Linked DNA regions of Asticcacaulis excentricus CB 48. The protein of the gene in region 2 interacts with the protein of the main gene of each other region in a pairwise test. Links are inferred from orthologs where the notes say so. Each region holds a gene or a part of one and is shown on either strand. Other genes may lie near its edges.

The links.
Region 1: the proteins of ASTEX_RS14870 (region 2) and mrdA interact in binary tests that used the Escherichia coli proteins (3 or more experiments, as listed by UniProt). The link is inferred for Asticcacaulis excentricus CB 48 from one-to-one orthologs.

The regions. Positions count from the first base shown.
Region 1 is NC_014816.1:1,753,022-1,768,844, forward strand. Bases 5,257-8,255 are described here. They hold mrdA (penicillin-binding protein 2), read right to left. Parts: upstream 7,748-8,255; coding sequence 5,765-7,747; downstream 5,257-5,764. Other genes in these bases: rodA (rod shape-determining protein RodA), read right to left, coding at 5,257-5,757; ASTEX_RS08110 (hypothetical protein), read right to left, coding at 7,744-8,255. In the rest of the region: ASTEX_RS08080 (protein kinase), read right to left, coding at 133-1,428; ggt (gamma-glutamyltransferase), read left to right, coding at 1,609-3,309; ASTEX_RS08090 (NAD-dependent deacylase), read left to right, coding at 3,314-4,024; ASTEX_RS08095 (hypothetical protein), read right to left, coding at 4,021-4,560; more of rodA, read right to left, coding at 4,594-5,256; more of ASTEX_RS08110, read right to left, coding at 8,256-8,367; rod shape-determining protein MreC, read right to left, coding at 8,372-9,505; ASTEX_RS08120 (rod shape-determining protein), read right to left, coding at 9,645-10,688; ASTEX_RS08125 (TVP38/TMEM64 family protein), read right to left, coding at 10,879-11,679; ASTEX_RS08130 (YebC/PmpR family DNA-binding transcriptional regulator), read right to left, coding at 11,788-12,546; ASTEX_RS08135 (TIGR00282 family metallophosphoesterase), read right to left, coding at 12,604-13,437; ASTEX_RS08140 (5-formyltetrahydrofolate cyclo-ligase), read right to left, coding at 13,437-14,024; ASTEX_RS08145 (TerC family protein), read right to left, coding at 14,096-15,112; ASTEX_RS08150 (beta-glucosidase), read left to right, coding at 15,783-15,823. UniProt on the Escherichia coli protein: Catalyzes cross-linking of the peptidoglycan cell wall. Responsible for the determination of the rod shape of the cell. Is probably required for lateral peptidoglycan synthesis and maintenance of the correct diameter during lateral and centripetal growth.
Region 2 is NC_014817.1:679,995-691,521, forward strand. Bases 2,024-5,113 are described here. They hold ASTEX_RS14870 (penicillin-binding protein 1A), read right to left. Parts: upstream 4,740-5,113; coding sequence 2,307-4,739; downstream 2,024-2,306. Other genes in these bases: ASTEX_RS14875 (N-acetylmuramoyl-L-alanine amidase family protein), read right to left, coding at 4,945-5,113. Outside these bases: ASTEX_RS14855 (chondroitinase-B domain-containing protein), read right to left, coding at 1-554; ASTEX_RS14860 (nucleotidyltransferase family protein), read right to left, coding at 598-1,035; more of ASTEX_RS14875, read right to left, coding at 5,114-6,177; ASTEX_RS14880 (Rne/Rng family ribonuclease), read left to right, coding at 6,906-9,590; ASTEX_RS14885 (M48 family metalloprotease), read left to right, coding at 9,733-11,136; ASTEX_RS14890 (thioredoxin domain-containing protein), read left to right, coding at 11,163-11,527. UniProt on the Escherichia coli protein: Cell wall formation. Synthesis of cross-linked peptidoglycan from the lipid intermediates.

The DNA.
Region 1 (15,823 bases), on a different replicon or contig from region 2:
GGCGTTACAAGAAGTCCCGCATTAACATTAACAAGTGGTAACAGGCGCCAGCGCTTCGCCTGACGCCACCCACCCAATTCACGCGATCGATTGCAAAGCCGACCCCATTTCCAAGGGTTGTTACCCGTTAAATCAGAGCGCAATCGCCGCGAGACTTTTAACAATATCAGTGAACAGGGGACGCTTTTCCGGCACATCGAGACATGCCACTGTCAGCCTTTCCATGGCCTCAGGTGCGTCGCATAGCCGCGTCAGCTCCTCCAGCAGGCAACCAAAGGCGCGAACCTCCAGACGCTGAAGCGCCTCCGCTTGCGTGCGGTCAGCCGGGTCATAGGCAGAGGCGGCTCCAAAATCGCCCAGGCAGGCGCGACCATTTCCGTCATGCAGGATATTATGCGCGTAAAGATCGCCGTGCAGGATACCCCGATTGTGCAGGTGGTCGGCGGCGCTCGCGATTTGCTGAGCGATACCCAACACTGTCCCGACGTCAAATCGCACCCCTTCCGCATAAACGTCTCGCGTGCAGGTTTTCAAACTCGGTGGCCCCGCAAGCACGCACCAGTCGGAATCAATTCGCTCCATCACCAGCGCACTGCGTCCGTCCGGATGATCGCACACCTTGCCCATTACGGGTATCAGGCCCTCGTGATGCCCGGCAGCGACGCAGGCCGCCATCTCGCTTTGGGGCAGGCCATCGCTAGTCATGGCGCCCTTGAATATCTTAACGGCGACCTGGCGAGAGAGGTCGCCAGCCGACAGTTGCCCCAGATACGTGGTGCCCGACGCCCCCTCGCCCAGCACGTCACCCAGCGACAGCTGAGACCACGCGATGTCCGCCACCAGCACACGGGCAAGTGCCGCCTCAGCCCTTGCGGCGAAGGGATTGCCGGCCAATCCCAACCAGGAGAGGCGCGGCAACCGGGTCAGCCAAACCGGCAGAGTTTCAAATTGATTGGCCGCCAGACGCACCAGTTCGAGCGCCCGACAGTTTTGAATGGTTTCCGGTAAAGCCGTGAGCCGGTTTCCGGCCAGCATCAGCTTTTGCAGGTCCGCACAATCGCCCAGCCTCCGTGGCAACCTTTCGATGCAATTATCGGTCAGGATCAGCCAGCGCAGACGTGGCGGCAGCGCTTCAGACGGCACCTCGCGGATGCGGCAGGATTTAAACCCGACCATTTCGAGCGCCACGCAGCACCCCAGTACCGGCGGCAGGGTCTCAAACGGATTGTTCGAGCCGAAAAAGATTTTCAGGCGGTGCAGTCGCGCGAAATCCTCAGGCAAGTGGGTCAAGTAGCTAGCGCTCAGATCGAGCACTTCCAGCGTGTCGGCCAGATCGTAAAGCGCTTCGGGAAACGCCGTGAGCCCGCTGAGCCTTACCTGTTTCGCGCCTGAAAGCGCGCCGGAACGGAGATCGTCGAGCGTGTGCATAAAAGTGATCCTGAGCCCCCCACCAAGAGGTCTCCTAGCATCTTTGGTGCTGACTCGCTGTCTTTGTTTCACGCTTAATCAGGGTCAAAAATTGAGCGCGCGTCCCTAAAGCTCTGGCGACTGCGGTAATGGCCTCCTATAGTACGGGTCTGTGTGTTCAATTCCCGCGGAAGCCTCCCCATGCTGTCACGCCGCCTTGTTCTTGCCGCCGCACTGGCTTTTGGTCTGAGCGGATGCGCCGCCTTTACCCCTCGGCCTGCGGAGCGCTTCACCCCGGTTGTGGCAGCGGCCAATCCGCTGGCGGCCAAGGCGGGTATGGAGATACTGGAACGCGGAGGCACGGCGGTCGATGCTGCCATCGCCGTTCAGGCCACCCTGTCTCTGGTTGAGCCGCAAAGCTCCGGCCTCGGCGGCGGGGCCTTCATGGTCTATTACGACCACAAAACAGGTCAGGCGACGGCCTATAATGGCCGAGAGACCGCCCCGAAGTCCGCCGACGGCACCCTGTTCCTCAAGCCCGACGGCACCCCTCTGCCCTTTGGCGAAGCGGTGGTGTCGGGCCGCGCCACCGGCGTGCCGGGTGCGGTACTAATGCTTGACATGGCCCATGCCCAGCACGGCAAGCTGGCCTGGAGGGAGTTGTTCCACACGCCGGAAAAGCTGGCCGAGGAGGGCTTTGTCATTTCGCCGCGTCTGGGGAACTATCTGGCCAGCGGCCGCTTCCCGCAAAGCCAGACGCCCGATGTTAAGGCGTATTTTGGTGACGGCAAGGGTGGCATCAAAAAGACAGGCGACGTGCTTAAAAACCCCGCCTACGCGCAAACCCTGCGCACCCTGGCCGACAAGGGTGCAGTCATCTTTCGAGAAGGGCCGCTGGTCGAGGCCATGATCGTCAAAACCCACGAAGGCCCCCTGCCAGGCGATCTGCAACCGCTCGATTTCAAAATGTATTTCCCGAAGGCCGGGGCACCGGTCTGCGACACCTATCGCGTCTATATTATCTGCGTCCCGCCTCCGCCTTCGTCGGGCGTGTCGCTGCTTCAGGCCCTGAAGATCGTCGAAACCTTCCCGATGAACGACTACGGGGTCAATGATGCGCGCGGCTGGCAGGTGATTATCGAAGCCGAGCGGCTGATGTACGCCGACCGCGATCAATACGTTGCCGACAGCGACTTCGTCAGCGTTCCGGTCAAGGGCTTGCGCGATCCGGTCTATGTGCGCAGCCGTGCGGCCACCATCACCATTGGCAAGGCCTCACCTGCCCCCACCTATGGCACGCCGCCTGCCGCCGTGGCCTGGGCGAGGGACGCCACGCAGGAGCCGGCCGGGACGACGCATTTCGTCATCCGCGACCGCTACGGCAATGCCGTGTCCATGACCACAACGGTCGAAAGCATCTTCGGTACGGGCCGCATGGTTGGCGGGTTCTTCTTGAACAATCAATTGACCGACTTCTCTTTCACACCCGTGACAAAAACCGGCCAGAAGATCGCAAATGCGGTCGAAGGCGCTAAGCGGCCACGCTCCTCCATGTCGCCTGTGCTGATTTTTGATAAGGATAAGCGCCTAGTCGGCATGATCGGTTCGCCGGGGGGCTCGTCCATCCTGTCCTATAATCTCAAGGCGCTGGTGGGGATGCTCGACTGGAATCTCAGTGTGCAGGAGGCGGTCGCCCTGCCGAACGTTGTGGCCAACCCGACGGCCATCCGCATCGAATCAGGCCTGAAATCCGACGTTCTGCAAGGGTTAAAAGACATGGGCTATACGATACAGGAAGTGCAGGGCGAAAACTCCGGTCTGCACGGCGTCATTTTCCGCAATGGGGGCATCGACGGCGGCGCCGATCCACGCCGCGAAGGCGTGGTACTAAAAGGGCAATAGCGCCGTGCGACCCTCCATCGTCATCCTCACGGGCGCCGGCATTTCGGCAGAGTCGGGCGTGCCGACCTTTCGTGCCTCAGACGGACTGTGGTGCGGGCACCGCGTCGAAGCCGTCGCGACACCCGAGGGCTTTGAAGCCAATCCGGTTCTGGTCCACGACTTCTACAATCAGCGCCGCGCACAGTTGAAGGACGTGGCACCCAATGCGGCGCATCACGCTCTGGCGCGGCTGTCGGCGTCCTACGACGGCGATGTGCTGCTGGTGACGCAGAATGTCGATGATCTGCACGACCGGGCGCACCGGGGGGTTACGCCGAAAAACGGCTTCGGCCTGATCCATATGCACGGTGAGCTTCTGCGGGCGCGCTGTGTCGAAACCGGCAAGATATGCGACTGGACGGGCGACATACATATCGACACGCCCTCGCCCTTCGGGAGCCTGGGCCTACGCCCGGACATTGTGTGGTTCGGCGAAATGCCGTTTCAGATGGAACGCATCTACGATGCCCTGTCGGGCTGCGGCCTGTTTATCTCTATCGGCACGTCGGGAAATGTCTATCCGGCAGCGGGCTTCGTGCAAGAGGCCACGCGCGCCGGGGCGCACACGGTAGAACTGAACCTCGAACCGTCTCAGGGCCACAGTTTGTTTAAAGAGTGCCTATATGGCCCCGCCACGGCGTTGGTCCCGGCCTATGTCGAGGGTTTAGTGGGTTAAAACACCCGCACCGCCGTGCAGCCGTTCATCTCGATCAGCAACAGGAGGTCGATCAGAGCCTGCACCGGAGCCGTGCCGAAATCGACGTGCAGGTGGTCAGTATCGACCAGCAGAGAATGGATATGACCTGAAAAGCGCGAGTCCAAATCAACGTTGCGGTCTTCCGGATCAAACCAGGTCTCAAACCACGCCTCCAGCCCCTGAAGGGTTTCCGGCGCGCCGGTCAATGACAGGTTCATTTCGTGCCAGTCGAGCGCTTCGACCGTCATTTCAAGCTCATTGAGCGTCACCACGATCGGGTCAAAGGCCACCTCTTCATCAGGCGACAGTTCAACGATCTGCGGTGCGCCATCCTCGGCCGGACCGGTCATGTAGTCGGCGCAGTAGAGCGACCGGTAAAGCCCCGCCTCGACCGAAACCTCCAACTTGACCTCGGCCACACCGCCCGGATGGGCCTTGGCCTGTACATCGGCGAAATGCGCAAATTGCCCCACATAGGAGTCACGCGCCAATTCGATCAGTTCTTCAAAATCCATAGTCTGTTTCTTTCGCGCCTGTCGGAAGCGCCTTTACTCAAAATGCGACAGGAAAGACTGGGTGCGCGGCAACTCCTGATAACGATGCACCTTGACCCCCATAACCAGGCCGAAGCCGATCATCACGGTCGTCATCACCGACCCGCCATAGGACAGAAGTGGTTGCGGCACGCCCACAACGGGTGCCAGCCCCATCACCATGGCCCCGTTGATCAGCACATAAAGCGCGAAGGTCGCCGTGACCCCCGCCGCCGCCAGCCGCCCGAAATGCGAGTGCGACAGCGACGCGATGCGCAGGGCCATAAACACCGCCAGCGCATAGAGGGCGAACACCGTAAACGCCCCCAGAAACCCTAACTCCTCCCCCACAGCCGCCAGAATAAAGTCGGTGTGTTTTTCCGGGAGAAAGCTCAGTTGCGACTGCGACCCCAGCCCCAGCCCCTTGCCCAGCAACCCGCCGGAACCGATAGCGATCTTAGATTGCAGGATGTGATAGCCGTCGCCGGATGGGTCGGCTTCGGGATTGAGGAACGTCAGGACGCGTTTGCGCTGATAGTCGTGCATGACGAACAGAACAAAAAACGGAATGGCGACCGCGCCACCAAGGGCTGCGGTGCCGATAATACGCCAGTCGAGCCCAGCCACGATCATCACGGTTATCCCGGTGAGCAGGATTAGCATAGCTGTCCCCAGATCGGGCTGGTGCGCCACCAGCAGCACGGGGGCCATGATCATGGCAAAGGGGATCAACAGCTTCCACGATAGAACCGCGTCTTTGGTCCCCGCTTCATGATACCAGCGCGCCAGCGCCATAACGATAGACAGCTTCATGAATTCAGACGGCTGCATGGAGAAGGACCCGATTTCCAGCCAGCGCTGCGCCCCCATACGCACATCGCCGACCAGTTCCACGGCCACCAGCAGCAGTAAGGATACCCCATAGGCCGGATAGGCCAGAAGCATCCACCAGCGCAGGTCGACCAGAGCCAGCACAATCATAAAGAGGAAACACAGACCAAAACGCAGAACGTGATTATAAGCCCAAGGCTCCCATGACATGCCGCCCACCGAATAGAGGACCAGTGCCCCGATGCCGGCAATCAGCGCTAGGACCAGCGCAAAGCCCCAGTCCACCTGAAGCAGTTTGATGTCATAACGTTCGCGTTCACCCCGCCGGGTCATTGCGCTTTCGGCCATGGGAACCTCAGGGTACGGGAGGGATGTAATCGTTGCTTTCAGGCGCAACTTCGGTGCTTTCGACCTCAGGAGGCGCGGTTTCGGCGGCTTCGACGGGCTCGGGCGGTGGCGGGGCGACGATGCGCGCCTGAAGCTCCGGGTCCTTCAGGAGCGCCACCTTCATGATCTCGCGCGCCTTGGGGGCGGCGAAGCGGCCCCCCGCGATACCGTGCTGCACGATAACCGCCATGGCGTAGCGCGGATTATCGACCGGCGCATAGCAGACAAATAGGCCGTGGTCCTTGTTCTTCCATTGCGTCGCCTTGCGGGTGCCCGCGCGGTCATAGTTGATGACCTGAGCCGTACCGGTCTTGCCGGCCATCTTCATGTCGCCCAGATTGAGCTGAGAGTTACGGAACGCCGTGCCGTCGGCGTCATTCGACACCATCTCCATGCCGTCGCGCACGATCTGGATATGCTCAGGCGGTATGCCCAGCGGTTTGAAATCGACATCGGTATCTACCGCCCCGATTTTCTTGATCAGGTGCGGGGTAACCGCCTTCTGGCCGTTGGCGATACGCGCTACATAGACGGCCAGTTGCAGGGCCGATACCGTGGTCGCCCCCTGCCCGATGGCCACCGACAGGGTTTCGCCCGGATGCCACTGCGGGTCCTTGGGCCGCCAGCGCGAACTGCCGTCGTAATATTCGCGCTTCCACTGCGTATTCGGCACCAGTCCCTTTTTCTGTCCGCTGATCTCCAGATCGAAGACCTCGCCCAGCCCCAGCTTGTGCGCCGTGGCCGAGATGCGGTCGACGCCCGCGTCGTTGCAGAAGTGGTAGAAATAGGTGTCGCACGAATATTTCAGCGCCTGACGCATATCGACCGAACCATGCACGCCGTGGCAGCGGAAGGTGCGATTGCCGAAGCGGTAAGACCCGCGGCAGACCACGCGCTGCGCCGGGTCGATGCCCTTGTCGAGGAAGGACAAGGCCGTGGCCATTTTGAAGGTCGAGCCCGGCGCGAAGGTCGAGCCAATCGCCTTGTCCAGCAACGGCGTGCGCTCATATTCATTCAGAAGCTTGTAGGCCTTGGACGAAATACCCGACACGAAGAGGTTGGGGTCGAAGGAGGGCGCCGACACCATGCACAGGATTTCGCCCGTATGGATGTTGATCAGCACGGCGCTGCCTGAATCCTGCTCGAAGACCTCCAGCGCACGGGCCTGCACCTCGGCGTCGAGCGTCAGGGTGATGTCCTCGCCCGGCGTCGGCGGACGCGTGCCATCGGGGTCTTCGGCGACGATATTACCCCGCGCATTGACCTCGATCTTCTGGGCCCCCGCCACGCCACGAAGCTGCTTGTCAAAGGCCTTTTCAACCCCCTGCTTGCCGATGCGGAAGCCCGGATGCAGAAGCAACGGATCGGGGTTTTCCCCTTCAGTCTCAAGGTCATTCTCGGAAATTTTCGAGACGTAGCCCACGACGTGCGAAAAGGCCCCGCCATAGTGATAGACGCGAATTTCGTCCATTACCGCCTGCACGCCGGGGATTTCGGCGGCAAACAGGTTAACGCGCGAAAACTCCTCCCAGGTAAGGTCAGCCGCCACCACCGTTGGCACAAAGCGCTGCGACTGGTTGATGTCGCGTACGATGCGGCGGCGGTTGTCCTGTACCTGCGGCAGGACATAAGAAATCTGATCCAGTGTATCGTCGAGATCGTCGATTTCATTGCGGATAATCAGCACTCGAAACGACGGACGGTTCCCGGCAATGACATTGCCATTGCGATCGAGAATCTTGCCGCGTGGGGGCGGCATGACGCGGAAATTGAACTGATTGGCCGCCGACAGGCGCTTGTACTTGCCACCCTGCACGATCTGAAGTAGCGCCAGTTGCCCGCCCAGCGCAAAGATACCTAGCGCCGTCACCCCGCCCATCAGAAAGATGCGGCGATGAAACGTCCCCTGCTTCTCGTTAACGTCCTCAAAAAAGATGGAGGGTTCGCTCAATTGAACCTCACATCACTGTTGAGAAAGCGCTCAAGCTGAATCAGCACCACGACCACCAGACACCAGGTGGCCAGCATCTGTTCAAACACGCTGATCAGGCGCGGCACAACACCGGAATCGAGCGTCGTCATGATCACGCCGAGTGTAAAAAACAACAGAACCGCAAGGGTATAAGCCCCGATCACCACCCAGGTGTCCTGTCCCACAATATAACTGCGGATGATGAGCGTCACGGCGTGGACGGCCATCAGGCCGATGACATAAAAACCGAGCGGCGCGCCCCAGAAATAATCGAGAAACAGCCCCATCAAACCCAGCAGGATCGGCGCGATAAAGCTGGGGCGGATCAGCGGCCAGGCAAAGGCCAGCGCCACGGGCCACACGGGCTCCGGCAGGTCCCATCCAAACGGCAAAGGCAGGTCGGTGGCCAGCACCAGCGTCGCCAGAACCGCCAACAGGGCCGGATAGAGCAGCCAGTCCTGCGGCCCGACGATCCCTCCCGATCCACGGCGCGGTGTGCGGTTTTCAAACAGCGCCTTGTAAAGGCGCGCACGGCGGCTGGCCGACGGCGTCATGCTGCGGGTGGACGATGAGCGGGGGCGGCGTTGCGGAGCCAGCATGGCCTCAGCCTCCGCTGACGCTGGCGGACGTGGTCGACGCCGGCGCCTCATGGGCCGGAACGGGTTGCGGACGCGGCGTCTGTGCGGCGGGAGAAGACACCGGCGTCGGGCGCGACCGCGCCACACTGGCCGGATTGGCGCTGGAAGCGGTAGAGCTGACAGCGGTTCCGCTGGCTGATACCGTAGCACTGGAAGCGCTGGTGCTTTGCGCGGTCCGGGCCGCCGTTGGAGGCGGCGGCGGCAGGACATCCGTGACAAGTGGCGTTCGCAGCACCTCCTCGGCGCGCGGAAGCTGGCTGAAATCCTTGAACTTCATGACCTTGACCAGATCAACGGGTCCGCGATTGGTGTACAGGTCAACCCGCCAGACGCCATCGACGCCGCGACGCGCCTCCCCTACCGGCAAGCCACGAGGGAAGATGCCTCCATCGCCGGAGGTCAGGATCTGATCACCTTTCTTGAGCACATCCGGCCCTCCGCGCACAAACTCCAGACGCGGAAATCCACCCCCGTCACCCACCATCATGGCACGGGCGTCGGTGCGCGCGACCATGACCGGCACGCGGCTTACGACATCGGTGACCATCAGCACGCGGCTGACGTCCGGGCTGACGCCGACCACACGACCGACAAGCCCGTGTTCATTGATCACCGGATTACCAAAGACGAGTCCTCTGGATGACCCGGCATCAATCAGGCGATTGTTGTTGAACGGACCGCGCGAAACCGAAACCGAACGCGCCGAGACGCTTTCGACTTCCGGCTCCGTGCGCAGATTAAGCAGGACCTCATAGCGGCGGTTAAGTTCCTTGGCCTTGCGATACTCGTCGCGATAGCGTTCCAGCTCTACAATCTTCTGTTTCAGGACACGGTTTTCGCTTACGGCAAAGAAATAATCCTCAATGCCATTGGTACGGTCGCTGACGAAGTGCGCCGGTGAGGACAGCAGATTATTGCTTTTGGCCGCTGCCCGGTCAAAGCCGGCCCGGTTGCCATAGGCCGCCGCATCCAGCCCGCCGCGCCGGTCACCTAGGAACAGCAAAGCCGCAACCACGCAAATGGCGGCGACAAGGATCATCACCCCCCAAGTAATGGGCAGTTTCAGATGTTCAAAAGGCTGGTTATCCCCGTATCGCACGCTGACTTCCCTCCAGGCCCACCCGGACCCTCACTCAGAGGACAGATACTGCAAGTTTCGGTCCGAAACTATCAAGGAAATTGTAGACGCTCTGATGACAGGGCCGACGATTTACGGCCTTGCCCTCGCCTATTCAGGCTCAGAACATCGTCGAGTCGAGGATGCCCTTCATCCAGCGCGGATGCTCCAGCACCTTGCCACAGCCGATGGCCACGCACGACAGCGGGTCTTCGGCGATCGTCACTGGCAGGCCGGTCTGATCGCGGATTTCCGAATCAAGCCCGCGCAACAGCGCGCCACCACCGGTTAGCATGATGCCCTTGTCCGCGATGTCAGCAGCCAGTTCGGGCGGCGTAGCTTCCAGCGCCACCTTCACGGCCTCAATGATTTGCGCCACCGGTTCAGCCAAAGCCTCAGCGGCCTGACGCTCGCTGATGCGCACCTCGCGCGGCACGCCCTGCATCAGGTCACGGCCCTTCACTTCGATAGCCAGACCTTCGCCATCGTGCGGGACGCGGGCGGTGCCGATGTCCTTCTTGATCCGCTCCGCCGTGGTTTCACCGATCAGCAGATTGTGGTTGCGGCGCATAAAGTTGGTGATGGCTTCGTCCATCTTGTCACCACCCACGCGCACCGACTTGGCGTAGACCACACCCGACAGCGACAGAACAGCCACTTCGGTGGTGCCGCCGCCAATATCCACGACCATCGAGCCGGTCGGCTCATGGATGGGCAGGCCAGCGCCGATGGCGGCGGCCATCGGCTCAGGCAGCAGACCGACGCGACGCGCCCCGGCGTTCAGGCACGAGTCGTTGATGGCGCGGCGTTCCACTGCGGTGGCGCCCGACGGCACGCAGACAATAACCTTCGGGTTTACAAAACCCTTGCGATTGTGCACCTTGCGGATGAAATACTTGATCATCTCTTCGGCAACTTCGAAATCGGCAATAACACCGTCGCGCATCGGGCGGATGGCTTCCATATGGCCCGGTGTGCGGCCCAGCATTTGCTTGGCCTCGATGCCCACCGCGTGCACCACCTTGCGCCCACCCATGTTGCGCAGCGCCACCACCGACGGCTCATTGAGCACGATTCCGCGCCCCTTCTGATAGACCAGCGTGTTGGCCGTGCCGAGGTCGATGGCGATATCGTTGGAGAAGCTGCCGAAGAAGGGCTTTAACATTGAGCACTACCGCGAGAAATTTGTCTGGGAGGTGGCCGGGATACCGGCGGCGCATAGGGCCCCGTTAAGGGCGTCGCGCCGCGAAAACACGCGCCGTCCGCAAGGGGAGAACTCCCTTGCCCTTATCTCGCGTCAATTTCAAGGCCTTCAAAAAAAAACTTCGAATCACCTTGAAACGCATAACGGTAAACTATTGATTTTCGTGAGTGCCACTCACGGCGCTGCGGCCTTCGCGCCATTTGGCGATCAGGTGTCTGGCCAGAATGACAACGCCCAGCCAGGCCAGCCCGATCAGCGCGATCAGCGCGGTGCCCTTCCAATCGCCGCCCTCGACGATGCGCGTAAACACATTGCCAAATAGCGCCACCAGCGCCGTCTTGGGGATCGAGCCCAGCCCCAGACCCATTATGAAACCAGTGAACGGAGCCTTTGATACGCCAAAGGCCATGTTGACGATGATAAACGGCGCTGAAGGGACATTGCGCACGATGAACGAGGCCGAAAAGGCGTTGCGCCCGATATAGTCCGACAGCCGCCCCAAATGCCCGCCACCGATGCGGTTGAACGTCTCTGCCCCAATAAGCCGGCCCGTGTAGAAGGTGATCGCCCCGGACACAACGGTCGCCACCCATGAATAGAAGAAGCCCAGCCACGGTCCGAACGCCACCACGCAGGCGGCGATCAGTACAAACTGCGGTGCGCCAATATAGGCCGACAGCGTAAAGACGGCGATGACGATGAAGATACCCCAGGGGGAATCCCGATATTCGGCCATCCACAGCTCAAATTCGTGAGTCACCTCATGGCCAAAATCGGTCTTGCCGATCAGGAAAACGACCCCGATCATGGCAAACAGAGCCAGCGTCACCCAGATGGCCCGAACCGTTTTCGCGTCCATCTCGAACAGAAACTGGCAGCAACGCCGCCACAGGGGCAGCGGGCTGTTGGCGGCATCGCGCCCCGGTTCGGAAGGGTCAGGCGTTTCGGTCATGACGTGCCTATGTGCGACGGCGCGCAATCGAAATCAATATGAAGAGGCAAAGTTTATAGGGTGGCCTTACTGAAACAAAAACCCCTCCGTTTCCAGAGGGGTTGATGATCAGGCGCTGAGCGCTTCCATCTCTTCGTCCGAGATGTCGAAATTGGCATAGACCGCCTGCACATCGTCATCATCATTGAGCGCGTCGATCAGCTTCATCAGCGTCTTGGCCGGGTCGCCGGTGATGGGCGACAGGGTTTGCGGCTTCCAGATAAACTTGGTCGACTTGGGGTCGCCCAAAACCTTGGCTACGGCCTCTGTAACGGTGTTGAGGTCTTCATAGGCCGTGAAAATCAGGTGGCCGCCGTCTTCCTCGTCCTCATCGGTTTCGACATCGGCAGCCCCGGCTTCGATGGCCGCTTCCATGATGGCGTCAGCCGACCCGGCCTTTAGCGGATACTCGATCTGGCCCATGCGGTCCCACATGAAGCTGACCGAACCGGTTTCGCCCAGATTGCCGCCGAACTTGGTGAAGTAGGAACGCACATTGCCACCGGTACGATTGCGGTTATCGGTCAGTGTTTCGACAATGATGCCGATGCCCTGCGGCCCGAAGCCTTCGTAGCGGATTTCTTCCATATTGTCGGATTCACCGGCCGCCCCTTTCTTGATGGCGCGGTCGATGTTGTCCTTCGGCATGGACTCGGCCTTGGCGTTATTGACCGCCAGACGCAAACGCGGATTCATGGCCGGATCAGGCATTCCCGACTTGGCCGCCACAGTGATGTCGCGTGCCAGCTTGGAAAACAGCTTGGAACGGGCCGCGTCGGCACGCCCCTTCTTGTGCATGATGTTCTTGAATTTACTATGGCCAGCCATGGGAAACCTCTGTCAGCGCGCACCCGCGCGCTCATCTTATGGGGATTGGGCGGGGTTCTAAACCGAAACCTGAAGTTCTGGCAACACCGTCTTGAGCCGCCCGCCGAGGCGGATGGGCTCGACGCGCGTAGCCAGCCCCGTCTTGTCATCTGTTTCAACAAACACGCCGCACAGGGTCGCAGGGCCGGAAGCCGGCTTATAGCGCTCCTTACCGATGCGTGTGGTGAAGCGGCGCAGTGGCTCCTCCTTGTCCATGCCAATGACGCTGTCATAATCGGCGCAGGCCCCAGCATCGGTCTGGTAGGCGGTGCCGCCGGGAAGGATCTGCGCATCGGCGGTCGGCACGTGGGTGTGAGTACCCACCACCAGCGAGGCGCGCCCGTCGCAGAAATGCCCCATGGCCATCTTCTCAGAGGTGGCTTCGGCGTGGATATCGACCACCACCGCATCAGCCACCAGACCCAGCGGCGCGCTTTCCAGCGCTTTATCCACGGCGGCAAACGGGTCGTCCATCGACGCCATATGCACCAGACCCAGCGCGTTCATTACCAGAATCCGCTTGCCCGACGCGGTTTCAAACAGATTGACCCCCCGCCCCGGCACATCGGCCAGAGGCGGATAGTTGAGCGGGCGGATCAGGCGCGGCTCACGCACAATATAGGTCAGGGCCTCTTTCTGGTCCCAAGAATGGTTGCCGAGCGTCAGGCAGTCCGCCCCCGCCTCAAACAACTGATTGGCGGTGTTTTCCGACACGCCGAAGCCAGAAGCGGCATTTTCCGCATTCACGATTACGAATTCGAGGTCGAGCGCTCGGCGCACAAAAGGCAGATGTTCGGACACGGCGTCGCGGCCGGCCCGGCCGACCACATCACCGAAAAAAGCAAAACGCATCAGGTGTTCTTTCTAATCTCGATTAGGCCCTCTTCGGTGAGGACGGTATCGAGACGCTGATCGTGGGGTTCGGTGGGCACGCGGGCGACCGCCTGAGCGGAAAAGGCCACGCCCCACACTTGCAATGGATTTGCATTACTCTGATTTACACAGCGAAGATAGTCCAAAGCGCGGTCGTAAAAGCCTCCGCCATAGCCCAGCCGCCCACCTTCACGATCAAAAGCCAGAAGCGGTGCCAGAATGAGATCGGGGAACACTTCCGGTGCATCAGGCCCCGGCTGATGCGTGCCCAATGGGCCTGCCACCAGACGTGCGTCGAGGGTGTAGGCGCGGAAGATCATGCGTCCCTCCGCTTCGACGCTGGGCAAGGCCAGAGTATAGCCGCGCGCTTGAAAGTGCCGCATCAGAGGTCGGGGGTCGATCTCATCCCTGATGGGGTGAAACCCGGCCACGACTGACGCCTTGGGCCACCCCCCCTGCGCCAAAAAGGCCCGAGCCAGCCGTTCACCTGCATCGGGACAGGCGGCGGCCAGCGCGGCCCGGCGGACCTTCATCTCTTTGCGCATGGCGGCTTTGGCGTCTGACATGCCTGTTTAAGGCCATTTCAGACCGTAAAAAGCAAGAGCCCCCTCCGGACAGAGCCGGAAGGGGGCAAAGGTTAGTCTTCTTCGTTTGTCTTCTTTGAGTCGAACGGGAAGGCCCCGGTTGCATGTACCTCGCCCTTCGGCTTGATCAGCAGCGACAGGATCATGGTCAGGACCAGTATCGAGGCTGTCGCCGTCAGGGACCACACAATCGGTATCTTATAGACGTCGATCAGCAGCATCTTCGCACCGATAAAGACCAGAACCAGCGCCAGACCATAGGGCAGCAGATGGAACTTTTCGTGCATCCCGGCCAGCAGGAAGTACATGGCGCGCAGACCCAGAATAGCGAAGACGTTAGAGGTCAGGACGATAAACGGGTCGGTTGTGATGGCGAAGATTGCTGGAATCGAGTCCACCGCGAACACCACGTCGATAATACCGATAAGGATGACCACGATCAGCAACGGGGTGGCGATACGCTTGCCGTCAATGGGGGTAAAGAACTTCTCACCGTCGTAGTGGGGCGAGATGGTGAAGGTCTTGCGCACCCATTTTAAGGCCGGATTGCTCTCAAGATCAGGCTCCTGACCGGCGGCAAGCCACATCTTGAAGCCTGTGAACACCAGAAACGCGCCGAACACGTAGAGCACCCAGTGGAACTGCGCCACCAGCCACGCCCCCACCACAATCATGCCTGCGCGCAGGACCAGCGCCATCAGAATACCGATCATCAGCACGCGCTTTTGGTACTCTGCCGGCACGGCGAAATAGGTGAACAGCATAAGGAAGACGAAGATATTATCGACCGCCAGCGCCTTTTCGACCAGGTAACCAGTGGTGAATTCCAGCGCCTTAGTGTTGGCCAGAGCCTTGGCGGCCGCATCGCCCGAAAGCCCACCCATTTCCCACCACATAATGCCGAGAAAAATAAAGGACGTGGCGACCCAGATCAGCGACCAGATAGCCGCTTCCTTCATCGAGACCTTGTGGGCCCCTTGTTTGTTCAGAGCAAAAAAATCAATAAACAGCGCGACAACAACAAAGGCCGCGAACGTCCCCCACATCAGGGGCGTTGCAATCGTATCCATAGGTGAGACTCAATCTCTAAGGGTTGGCTAGGACAGGTCGGTCAGACCCGCCCTCAGTCTCGCCACTCCGCCGAAACGGTGTCTGATGCCGGAGCTAGGCTCGTGTTGACGACATCAAACGATCGCACCCGGCGATCTGGCTACTCCCTGAGGATAACCGCTTTATTCCAGACATGCGGCACGGATGTCAAGTTGGGATTGTAACGATTGCGCGGTTTAAATCCCGACAAGCTCGACTGTGCAGCAAAAGAGAGGCGGCGGGACCCAGAGATTTTAAAGGACGTGGTTTCGCCACCCCAAAGGGTGGCGGCGCCACGAGAACCGTTGCGAAGCGTTTAAATCCACTCAGACCTGACGTATCAGGTGGGAGCCATATGATAGGGACCACGGTCCCAGTCAGGGACAGCCCCCGTTCTAAGAGATTAAGGTCAGAAGGATTAGGTGTTCGCTGACGTGAGCCGCAGCACGACCCGCCGTCAGACAATCTAGGCGCAAGGCCGCTCCCTTACAAGGGGGACGACCACAGGCTTTTGTAAATCACTGATAAAGCGCTGACTTGTCCTAAGCCATTCAAAAAAAGACATCGATGTCATAAAAACTGACTTCACAGACATTCGATCCCGGCTTATGAAATTGCCCAACCACAAAACCAATTCCAGGGACACCGATCATGCGCCATTTTAAGCCCAGCCTGCTGGCGACCGCCGCCCT
Region 2 (11,527 bases):
TTGCTCTTTACAAGTGAGTTCGGGCCGCGTACACGAACACCGACCGGCATGTTTTTGAATTCATTGTTTTGTAGGGTGAGATGGTGAGTGGTCGCATCGGTATAGATACCGGCCATCTCGGTCACCAATTTGTGCTGGTGGCTTTCCTTCCACGGCAAGGGCGGCTCATCCGGGGGCGGCGTGGCCCCGTCATAGAGGTATAGGTTTTCGACGGTTACATAGCTGCCGTACACCGATACGACTCGCCCGAATTCCAGCCCAAAGCGCGGATTCATCAGTTTCGGCGCGGGCCCCTCGCCATAGGCGCTGATGATGATGGGTTTGGCCTCGGTGCCGGACTGAGTGATCTTCAGATGACCGACAAAGGCGGTGCCACGCGCCAGCAGCACCCGGTCACCGGGCTCAAGTGTCTGGGCATTGACGCGGCTGAGGCTGCGCCACGGTTGCGCCTGGCTGCCCGACTGAGCATCGTTACCCGTCGTCCCATTGACGTAGTAATCCGCCGCCATCGCTGGCCCGACCAGACACCATAGCACACCGATCCATTTCCACATCGCCGCCTCCATCACCCCGCAGTAAGGCAGGGCCCGCAGCCAATTACAAGTCCGGCATCAGCGCCAGACGCGCCCTGTCTTTCGGCCGGCCGAACAGGCGCAGTACGGCCGCCTGTTCGCTCAGGGTCGGCACCCGCACCCCGCCGATCCATACATCGCTTTCGATTCGCAATTCACGCCAGTCGCCCGCCGAAAGCACTTGTAATCCGCCCATAAAGTCGATCTCCAGCCCGCCCGGCGGACGATATTGGAAATAGGGACTGGAGCGGAAGCGGGCGTCGGCGCGCGGGGGACTTACTGGCACGCCCAGGGCGATACGTGCGGCCTCGATGACCTCAGAGGGGCCATAGACATCGACGTCGCGCACCGTGACAGGCAACCCGCTCAGAGACAGGGCCGCCGAGCCGATCAGCCACCACGGCTGTTCGGGCGGCATCAGACGACGGATCAGGTCCAGCGAGCGGCGAAGGTCGGGCGGCATGGGTGTATCGGCAATGGGTACAAAAAAAGCCGGGGCGCAAACCCCGGCTTCTCAGTTTTACTCTTCGACGGCATCGCGGGTGGCACCGACCCGCTGGGCCAGCGACGCCCCCATGAAGGCGTCCAGATCACCGTCGAGAACCCCTTGCGAATCCGAGGTTTCCACATCGGTGCGCAGGTCCTTGACCATCTGATAGGGCTGAAGCACGTAGGAGCGAATCTGGTGCCCCCAGCCGATATCGGTCTTCTGGTCTTCCAGCGCGGCTTGCGCCGCCTCGCGCTTTTGCAGTTCCAGTTCATACAGGCGCGCGCGCAGCATTTTCCACGCTTCGTCGCGGTTGGCGTGCTGCGAACGTCCGGCCTGACAAGCCACGGCGATACCGGTCGGGATGTGCGTCAGGCGCACCGCCGAGTCGGTCTTGTTTACGTGCTGACCGCCGGCCCCCGACGCGCGGTAGGTATCGGTGCGCACATCGGCCGGGTTGATGTCGATAACGATGGTGTCATCGACCACCGGATAGACCCACACCGAGGCAAATGAGGTATGGCGGCGCGCATTGGAATCGAAGGGCGAGATACGCACCAGACGGTGCACCCCGGCCTCGGTCTTCAGCCAGCCATAGGCATTGGTGCCCTTGACCATGATGGTCGCCGACTTGATGCCCGCCTGTTCGCCGGGCGTCTCTTCTTCGATGGATACCGTCATGCCGTGCTGGGTGGCCCAGCGCGTGTACATGCGCAAAAGGATGCCGGCCCAGTCGCACGACTCCGTGCCCCCGGCCCCGGAATTGATTTCGACATAGGCGTCATTGCCGTCAGCTTCGCCGGACAACAGCGCCTCAAGCTCGGCGCGTGCGGCCTTTTCCTTAATGGCTTTCAGCATGGCGCGGGCTTCTTCGAGCAGTTCCTCGTCGCCCTCCATGTCGGCCAGCTCAGCATAGTCGAGCGCGTCCTGAAGCTCTTTGGTCAGGCTGTTGACCGCATCGACGCCACCGCTCAGCTTGGTGCGTTCGCGCATAACGGACTGCGCCTCTTCGGGCTTGTCCCACAGCGTCGGGTCTTCGACCCGCGCGTTCAGTTCGTCGAGACGTCTTAGAGCGACGTCCCAGTCAAAGACGCCTCCTGAGCAATCCGATGGATTGCTCGATGTCCCTGGCCGAAGCCTCAACATCCAGTCGCATTACAATGTCCTTACGGTAAAAAAGATAGCCGTGGGGGATAGCCCTGTTGCCGGGTAATGGCAAGAGAAACCGGGGTTAAGGATACAGGCCCTTAATAAAGGACCTCCTCCTCGATTTCATCGACGTACTTCTTCTTTTTCGGCTGTTCCTGCGGCGTCGGCTGATTGGACGGCTGCCCGGTCAGACCGTCACGCCACACCTCGGTATAGGGCTTGGGTCCATCGACGACATCAGGTGTGCGCTCGATCGGCTTCGGCTCGGTTCCCGGACGGAAAGCTTCTTCGTGGCCACGGATGGACACGTAAACCGCGTCCTTGGGCTTGCGGAAGTCCTTGACCGGTTTGTTCTTCGTCGCCGCCGCCATGAAGTCGATAAAGATCGGCAGGGCCGCCGAACCACCGGTTTCCGACTCACCCAGAGAACGGTTGTCGTCAAAGCCAACAAACACCCCGGCGACCAGATCGGGCGTAAAGCCGACAAACCACGCCGAGCGGTATTCATTGGTCGTGCCGGTCTTGCCCCCCAGCGGAATGCCCAGCGCGCTGGCGCGTGCCGCCGTACCCCGCTGTACGACGCCTTGCAGGAAGGAGTTGATCTGATAGGCAACGATGGGGTCCATCACCTGCTGGCCTTCGGGCATCAGGCGCGGCGATTCCGTCCCATCGAAGGCCCGCGTACAGCCCGCCGGACACTTACGCTGATCGGCACGGTAGATGACCTTGCCCTGATAGTCCTGCACCAGCTCGATCAGGTGCGGCTTAATGCGCCGCCCGCCATTTACAAAAGCCGAATAGGCGGCGGTGAGCTGATAGGGCGTTGTTTCGGTCGAACCCAGCGCATTGGACAGGTAGGGTTCCATACTATCGACCGCGCCATATTGCACCACCTTGGCCGCCACCGTCTTCATGCCGACCTTGTCGGCGAGGCGCACGGTCATGGCGTTGCGCGACAGTTCAAGCCCCTTGCGCAGGGTTTGCGGCCCGTAATAGGTGCGTGAATAGTTCTTGGGCGACCACGCTTCGCCATTGCCCCCCTTGAAGGTGATGGGGCCATCGACCACGATGGAGGCCGGCGTAAAGTCGCCTTCCAGCGCGGTAGCGTAGATGAACGGCTTGATAGCCGAACCCGGTTGACGCTTGGCCTGCGTGGCGCGGTTGAACTTCGACAGCGAGAAGGAATAGCCGCCGACCATGGCCACGACGCGGCCCGTCCACGGGTCAACCGCGACCAGCGCGCCATTGACCGCAGGCACCTGCTTGAGGGCATAGGCCCCCGTGGCATCGCGCGCCACATAGATCAGATCACCGGCCTTAAGCCCGGCCCCACCCTGCGCCCACGCTACATCCGAGCCGCGAAGATTGCCGTGGTTTTCGCCCGCCGGGGCCTCAGCCAGGCGGATCGAGCCACCCGCGCGTTCAACCACGGCGACCTGCCAGTCGGGGCGCTCAAACGGCGCGCGACGGCGCTCCGGCAACTTGGCCTCTACGGCTGCGGCCTCCTGCTGCCAGCCTTCATTGATACTACCGATGTTGCCCCACGCCCCGCGCCAGCCGTGGCGGCGGTCATATAGCTCAAGCCCGTCCATCAGGGCGATACGCGCCGCTGTCTGGAGCTTAGGGTCAAGCGTCGTCTTCATATAGTAGCCGGCGGAGTATATATCCTCGCCGAACAGGGCCTTGGAGCGGCGCTCGACCTCAGAGACGAAGAAGTCGGCATCACGATACTTAGCGCGCTGCGGGGCCGACTGCACCACCAGATCCTCACGCATGGCGGCCTCGGCCTCGGCGTTAGTCACCCAGCCGACCGACACCATTTCGCCCAGAATCCAGTTACGGCGGGCAATGGCCTGATCCTTGCGGCGGATGGGGTGGTAATTATGCGGTCCCTTAGGCAGGGCCGCCAGATAGGCGGTCTCGGCCAGAGTCAGTTGGTCCACCGACTTGCCGAAATAGTTATAGGCCGCCGTGCCAATCCCGTTCGAACGATAACCCAGATAAATGTCGTTCAGATAGAGTTCGAGGATCTGTTCCTTGGTCAGCGAGGTTTCCAGCCGCCGCGCCAGAATAAACTCCTTCAGCTTGCGCCCGATGGTCCGCTCGTTCGACAAGAGGACGTTTTTGGCCACCTGCTGCGTGATGGTGGAACCGCCTTCGAGGCGGCGACCCTGCACGAAGTTGATGACATTCTTGACCATGGCCCGCGACAGCCCCCCGACATCGACGCCGGAATGGTTGAAGAAGTTGCGGTCTTCGGCGGCCAGAAAGGCGCGGCTGACGCGCTCAGGGATGCGGTTATAGGGAATGAAGATACGGCGTTCCTGCGCGAACTCACCGATCAGCGTCCCGTCCCAGGCGAACAGGCGCGTTGAGGTAGGCGGGCGATAATCGACGATTTCATTGCCGTCGGGCAGGTCGTGGAACAGCCATGCGGCATAGATGGCGATAGCGAAGCCAGCGATGGCCACCATCGACATCAGCACCACCCCCGCCATGGCGAACCAACGCTCAGTGGACTTCACAAACACCCTCCGTCACCGCGACGCGGTTCCGTTACGAAGAGCGTCCGCATCATATTGCGTTGTGTGTATCAAAGCCCGCCCCCCGCGCAAAGCCCTGATCATGGTCATATCCGGCTTATTGCGGGCAAATGCGGCTTATTGGCGACGCTTTACCGCATAGAAAAAGCCCTGCCGTTACAGCAGGGCTTTAAACACAAAGGGTTTTGCAGAATTAGCGAGCGACAAACCCGAACGAGGCGTAGCGCACATCATTGGCGAAATACTGGTCGATCGCCTTCACCAGTTGCCCGGCCATCCGGTTGCGATCCCCCGAATCGTTCAGACGTCGCTCGTCCTCGGCATTGGTGATAAAGCCCATCTCCAGCAGCACGGCGGGGACATCGGCGGCCAGCAGGACGACGAAACCGGCCTGACGGTGGCTACCTTTGAGCAGCGGCACAGTGCCGTCCATATTGTCGAGCATCAGTTCGGCAAAGGTGGCCGAGCGGTTCTTGGTGGCACGCTGGGTCAGGTCGATCAGGATGCGCCCGACCGTCTTGTCCGTCGCCCCCGTCGGCAAGGCCCAGTCACCGCGGTTCATGGCGTTGCGCGCCGCCCGTTCGGTGCCGGAATCCGAGAGGGTATAGATGGACGCCCCCTTGGTCGCCGTATTGGGGCCAGAGTCGGAGTGCAGCGAGATGAACAGATCGGCATTGGCGTTGCGGGCGATGCGCACGCGGGCAACCTTATCGACATAGACGTCGGAGTCGCGCGTCATGATGACCTTATAACGACCTGTGGCTTCCAGTTTGGCTTTCAGCGCCTTGGCCGCCTCCAGATTGACGTCCTTCTCCCACGACGACGCACCACGTGCACCGGGATCATGCCCGCCGTGACCCGCATCGACCACGATGATCTTCTTGCCCGTGCGCGGTTTGTCAGCCGCTTCGGTGCGCAATGCAGGGGGTATGGGCGCGGTATCGGCCACGGTCTTCGCAGAGACGGTCTGAGGCGCAGGCGCATCCGCAGCAACCACGTCGATCACGTAGCGATAGGTGCTGATCCCATCGGCGGGCGGTAGCAGAAAACGGCGCGCGATCCGAGCATTGCGGCTGAAATCGAGGCGCAGACGCGTCATGCCGGCCGTCGTATCCAGCTTCCAGCCCTTAACAAGCCCCTGCCCCTGCCCGCTCAGCGCCGCACCCACATCAATACCCGACAGGCCCAGAACGGCGCGCTGCTGGTCTTCCTCGCGGCTAAGGAGCTCCCCCTTCGCCGAGGCTTGCAGATCAATGACCAGCCGTGTCTGGTTCGGCGCACCGCCCAGACGTACATTGACCACATCGCCGCTGGAGGCCGCTTCGACCGGGGTGATGTCCCCTGTCGCAATTACGATGGCACCCGCCATCAGGGCAGCCAGCCATAACTGACCATTGCCGGCCAAACGCCACGCACGTCGGATCATTCACCCGCTCCACCAAACACCGTGGACACCTTTCTGGTGCCGCTGCTTTTGCATTGTGACAGAATGGATACACGACGCGGGTAGCAATCTCGTTAACAACAAAAATAATTGCGTGCTTTTCTTTTGCGCCGCCTTGTTGCATATTCGCCTCGTCCGTGCACGGCGGCTCCGTCAGACCTTGTCTTATAAACGATTCTGACAGGCGTTCGTGTCCGTTGCCGGTGTCTGGCCTGCGATATTTTGATGGTCGCACGCGCCCCACACCGGACCAAACACCTCCTCGAAGAGGCGCTGTTCCGTTCCTGTGCGACCGGTCAGACCTTCTTCCGGCGACACAGTCCGTCACAGGACCCGTCGCCACCCGAATGAAATTCACCGGCGTGTCCGCCAAAGGGGCCTCCATCGGCACCGGGACGCTTCGGCCAAAGCGTAGTCAGGGTATTCGTCGGCTCAGTTGAGCCGCGTTATGGCTCTGATTTCTTGTAACGCCTCATGTGCTTCCGGAACGCGTACTCCACGTTTCGGCATGAGGCTCTAAGGTAACAAACACCCTATGGGCTGTGCTGCTCATTTGAACAGGCTCCGGATTTCTACCGCTCCGCGCACTTTGCGCGCCGGACCGGGCCTTTGCGCACGCCTTTCACCCCAAATCAGTCAGCGCCCCCTGTCACCGCCCGGCCCTCTGTCCGGCGCGGCTTTAAGGCGTGCGCGCTGCGGAGATCGCGTTAATGTCGAAAACCATGTTAATCGACGCGACGCACGCGGAAGAAACCCGCGTCGTCGTTCTGAACGGCTCAAAAGTTGAGGAATTCGATTTTGAAAGCCACGCCCGCAAGCAGTTGCGCGGCAATATCTATCTCGCCAAGGTCACCCGCGTAGAGCCCTCGCTTCAGGCGGCCTTCGTGGAATATGGCGGCAACCGCCACGGCTTTCTGGCCTTCAACGAAATCCACCCGGACTATTATCAGATCCCGGTCGCCGACCGCGAAAAACTGATGGCCGAGCTGGCGGCGCAGGCCGCCGCTAACGGCCACGACGATGCCGAGGACGAGGATCACGAAGACGACGGCGACGACCTGCCGGACGAGGAGCGCCGCCTGCGCGCCCACCTGATCAAGCGCTACAAGATTCAGGAAGTCATTAAGCGTCGTCAGATCCTGCTGGTGCAGGTCGTTAAGGAAGAGCGCGGCAACAAGGGCGCGGCGCTCACCACCTATCTGTCGCTGGCCGGGCGCTACTGCGTGCTGATGCCCAATACGGCGCGCGGCGGCGGCATCAGCCGCAAGATCACCAATGGGGCTGACCGCAAGCGGCTGAAGGCCGTGGCGCAGTCGCTGGACGTGCCGCAGGGCATGGGCCTGATCGTGCGCACGGCCGGGGCCAAGCGCACCAAGACCGAGATCAAGCGCGACTATGACTACCTGCTGCGCGTGTGGGAAAACATCCGCGAGACGACGCTGCGCTCCAACGCCCCGGCGCTGATCTATGAGGAAGAAGACCTCGTCAAGCGCGCCATCCGCGACCTCTTCGACAAGGATTTCGACCACGTGCAGGTCGAGGGCGTCGAAGGCTATAAGTCCGCCAAGGACTTCATGCGCATGATCATGCCGTCGCAGGCGAAGAAGATACAGCTTTATAATGGTGGGATGCCGCTGTTTGCGCGCCACGGCATAGATGACATCCTCAACCGCATCTATTCGCCGGTCGTGCCGCTGCGTTCGGGCGGCTATCTGGTCATCAACCAGACCGAAGCTCTGGTCGCCATCGACGTCAACTCCGGCAAATCGACCAAGGAACGTAATATCGAGGCGACGGCGCTCAAGACCAATCTTGAGGCTGCCGAAGAGGCCGCGCGTCAGATGCGTCTGCGCGATCTGGCCGGTCTGGTGGTCATCGACTTCATCGACATGGATGAGTCGAAGAACAATCGCGCCGTCGAAAAGAAGCTCAAGGACGCCCTCAGCGAAGACCGCGCCCGCATCCAGATGGGCAAGATTTCTGGCTTCGGCCTGATGGAAATCAGCCGTCAGCGCCGCCGCACCGGCTTCCTCGAAGGCACGACGGTTATCTGCCCGCACTGCGAAGGCATGGGCCGCGTCCGTTCGACCGATTCCTCGGCCCTGGCCGCCATGCGCGCCATCGACCTTGAGGCCATGACCAATGGCGCCGGCGCCATCACCATCAAGCTGCCGCAGGCCGTGGCCCTGTATATCCTTAATGAAAAGCAGGTGCATCTGGCCAAGCTGCGTCTCGAATGGGGCCTGAAGGTCAATGTCGAGATCGACTCCGACCTGAACCACGCCGAATTTGAGATCGTGCGCACCGTGCACGCCGATGAGGTGGAGTTCACGCCGCCGCCGCGTCCCGATCCGATCATCGACCTGGGTCCGGACCCGGACTATGATGAGGACGAGGACGAAGACGTCATCGCCATCGACGAAGAGGCTATCGAACGCGAAGACACGGACGATGATGAGGCCTCGGACCGCGCCGAAGCGCGTGAGGATCGCGAGGATCGTCGTGGCCGCCGCCGTCGCCGTCGCCGGGGCCGTCAGGACAACGAGCCGCGCGTCGAAGCCGACACAGCGGAGGCCGAGGCCAGCGACTCCGAGGCCGACAGCGAAGACGAGGATGGCGACGAAGATGGCGATTTCCGCCGCAACCGTCGCCGCCGTCGCGGCCGCCGCGGTGGTCGTCGCAACGGACCGGACGCCCGTCCGCGTGAGGCCTATGCCTGGGTGCGCGCCCGCACACCGTCGCTGGAAGAACCATATGTGTGGATCGACCCGTTCGACGAATCGCAAGGCAAGCGCGCCCCGAATCCGGGCGAAACGCCGGATGGTTTCGATGTGATCGAGGTCGCTACCGAGGCCAACCAGACCGTCGTCATCGAAACCAGTGCAGAGTCTGCATCGGTATTAGGGGCTGCCACTCAGGCCCCGACCTCGCTGGTGCCCGAAGACCTGCGCGATCAGCCGGCCCCCAAGGGCAAGCGTCCGCCGCGCAAGCGTCGTGGCAAGGCCGAAGCCGAAGCGAGCGAAACGGTCGAGACCATCGCTGAGCCTGCCGTGATGGAAACGGCTCCGGAGCCGGTCACTGATGCCGTGCCAGAAGCCGTTACCGAAACAGCAGCTGAAGAGGTTGCCAAACCCGCGCGCAAGTCCCGCTCGCGCAAGAAGAAGACCGACGAGCCGGTGGCCGAGGTCGCCGCAGAACCCACACTGACCGTCGAACCGGCGGTGGAACCTGCGCCGGTCGAAGTCATGGTGGAACCCGTGGCCGAACCCGCACCGGAACCCGTGCTGGAAAGCGAACCATTGGGCGGCAGCTTCGCCCCCACCGCGCCTGAGCCCGACCCGGCGGAAATCAACACCCCGCCCGCCAAGCCCAAGCGCGGCTGGTGGCGCAAATAAAACCGAAAGGCCCGCGACCCTGGCGTTGCGGGCCTTTTGTTTACAGCCACCCATCCGGCTTTTCCGGTTGTGTGAGGGCCTTAGATTTGTCACTCTTAATCTCCATATAAAGCTGAACGAAATCCGTGACAGAGACGTGCCTATGGTGTGGAACGGCCTTAAAAACAGAGCGTCCGGCTGGCTGAAGCCTCTGGCGGCGGCCTCGCTGATGATACTGGCCATCACCGGACTGGCCCCCAAGGCGCAGGCGCAAGCCGTCATCCGCGACACCGAGATCGAGCGTTTTCTGCATAAGGAAACACGCGGCATTCTGACCGCTTCGGGCCTCAATGCCGATCAGGTACAGTTCCTGCTGATCGCCGATCAGTCGATCAACGCCTTTGCCACCTCGCGTCAGATTATCGGCCTCAATACCGGCATGATCGGCGAAGCCGAAACACCCAATGAGCTGTTCGGCGTTATCGCCCACGAAGCCGGTCACCAGGCGGCGGGTCATACTGTGCGCTCGGACGAAATCTATCAGGCGGCCAAGGCCCCGATGGCCATTTCGCTGGGGCTTGGGATTATTGCCATTCTGGCCGGGGCCGGAGATGCGGGCGTGGGCCTTCTGGGCTCATCGCAGACCTTCGGCACGCTGGGGGCGCTGCGCTACATGCAAACGCAGGAGGCCTCCGCCGACATCGCCGGCGTCAAGGCGCTGGAGCGCGCGGGCATGTCCGGCCGTGGTCTGGTCGAATTTTTCGATAAGCTGCGCAATTACGAGACCTTTTCCAACGCCGAGCGTTATCAGTATTTCCGCACTCACCCCCTGTCGCGCGACCGGGTCGCCACGCTCCGCCGTCTGGTCGAGCAACAGTCGCACAAGGATGCGGTGGACTCTCCGGAACTGATCGCCGAATTCAGCATCGTCAAGGCCAAGCTGTCGGGCTTCCTCGATCACCCGCAAAAGGTGTTCATGCGCTACCCCGAAAGCGACCGCTCTTACCCCGCCCGCTATGCCCACGTCATTGCGTGGTACAAGCAGACCGAGGTGAAGAAGGCCCTGACCGAGCTGGATCAGCTTCTGACCGAGCAGCCCAATAACCCCTATCTATGGGAGCTGAAGGGGCAAATCTATTTTGAGACGGGTCAAACCGCACTGTCCATCCCGGCGCACCGCAAATCGGTGGAACTGCTGCCCGACGCGCCACTTCTGCTGGTGAATCTGGGGCAGGCTCTGGTGGCCGCCGGCGGTGACGACAATCTGCGCGAAGGCATAGAGAAGCTGAATGCCTCGCTGAAATACGAACCTGACAACAGCTTTGCCTGGAACCTGCTGGCGCAGGGTTATGATGGTCTGAAAATGCCGGGTCAGGCGCGTCTGGCCTCGGCCGAAGCGGAGTTCTATCAGGGCAATATCCCGCAGGCCCGCACCTTCGCCGTGTGGTCGCAGAAAAACCTGCCCAAGGACTCCATCGAATACCGTCGTGCCCGCGACATCGTTCTGACCACCTCCTCGCTCATGGGTATCGACCCCGTGGAGGAAGAAACCCGTACCCGTCGTTAAATGTACCGCTGCTGGAAAGAGTCCCCGTGACCGATACCCCCGAAACGCCGACGCCTGCACCCGAAATCAAAACAGAGACGGCCGCCCCTGCCCCGCGTGAGCCCCTGCTCAGCAAGTCCAATCTGGCGCTGGCGCTGGCGACCGGGGCCTTTGTGCTGGCACTGGCGCCTTATGTTCTGCCCAATATTCAGGGCCTGATCGTGCGCGGCGGCCTGATGACGCGGCCCGAAGTGCTGGTCGATGCCTCGACGGCCCTGCGCGAAAAGCAGGATGCCGAAACGCGCAAGAGTGTCGAAACCGCCATCAAGGCCAATGAAGGCTCAATCATCGCCGCCGACGATCCCGTCCTTGGCAACCCCTCTGCCCCCATTACGATTATTGAGTTCCACGA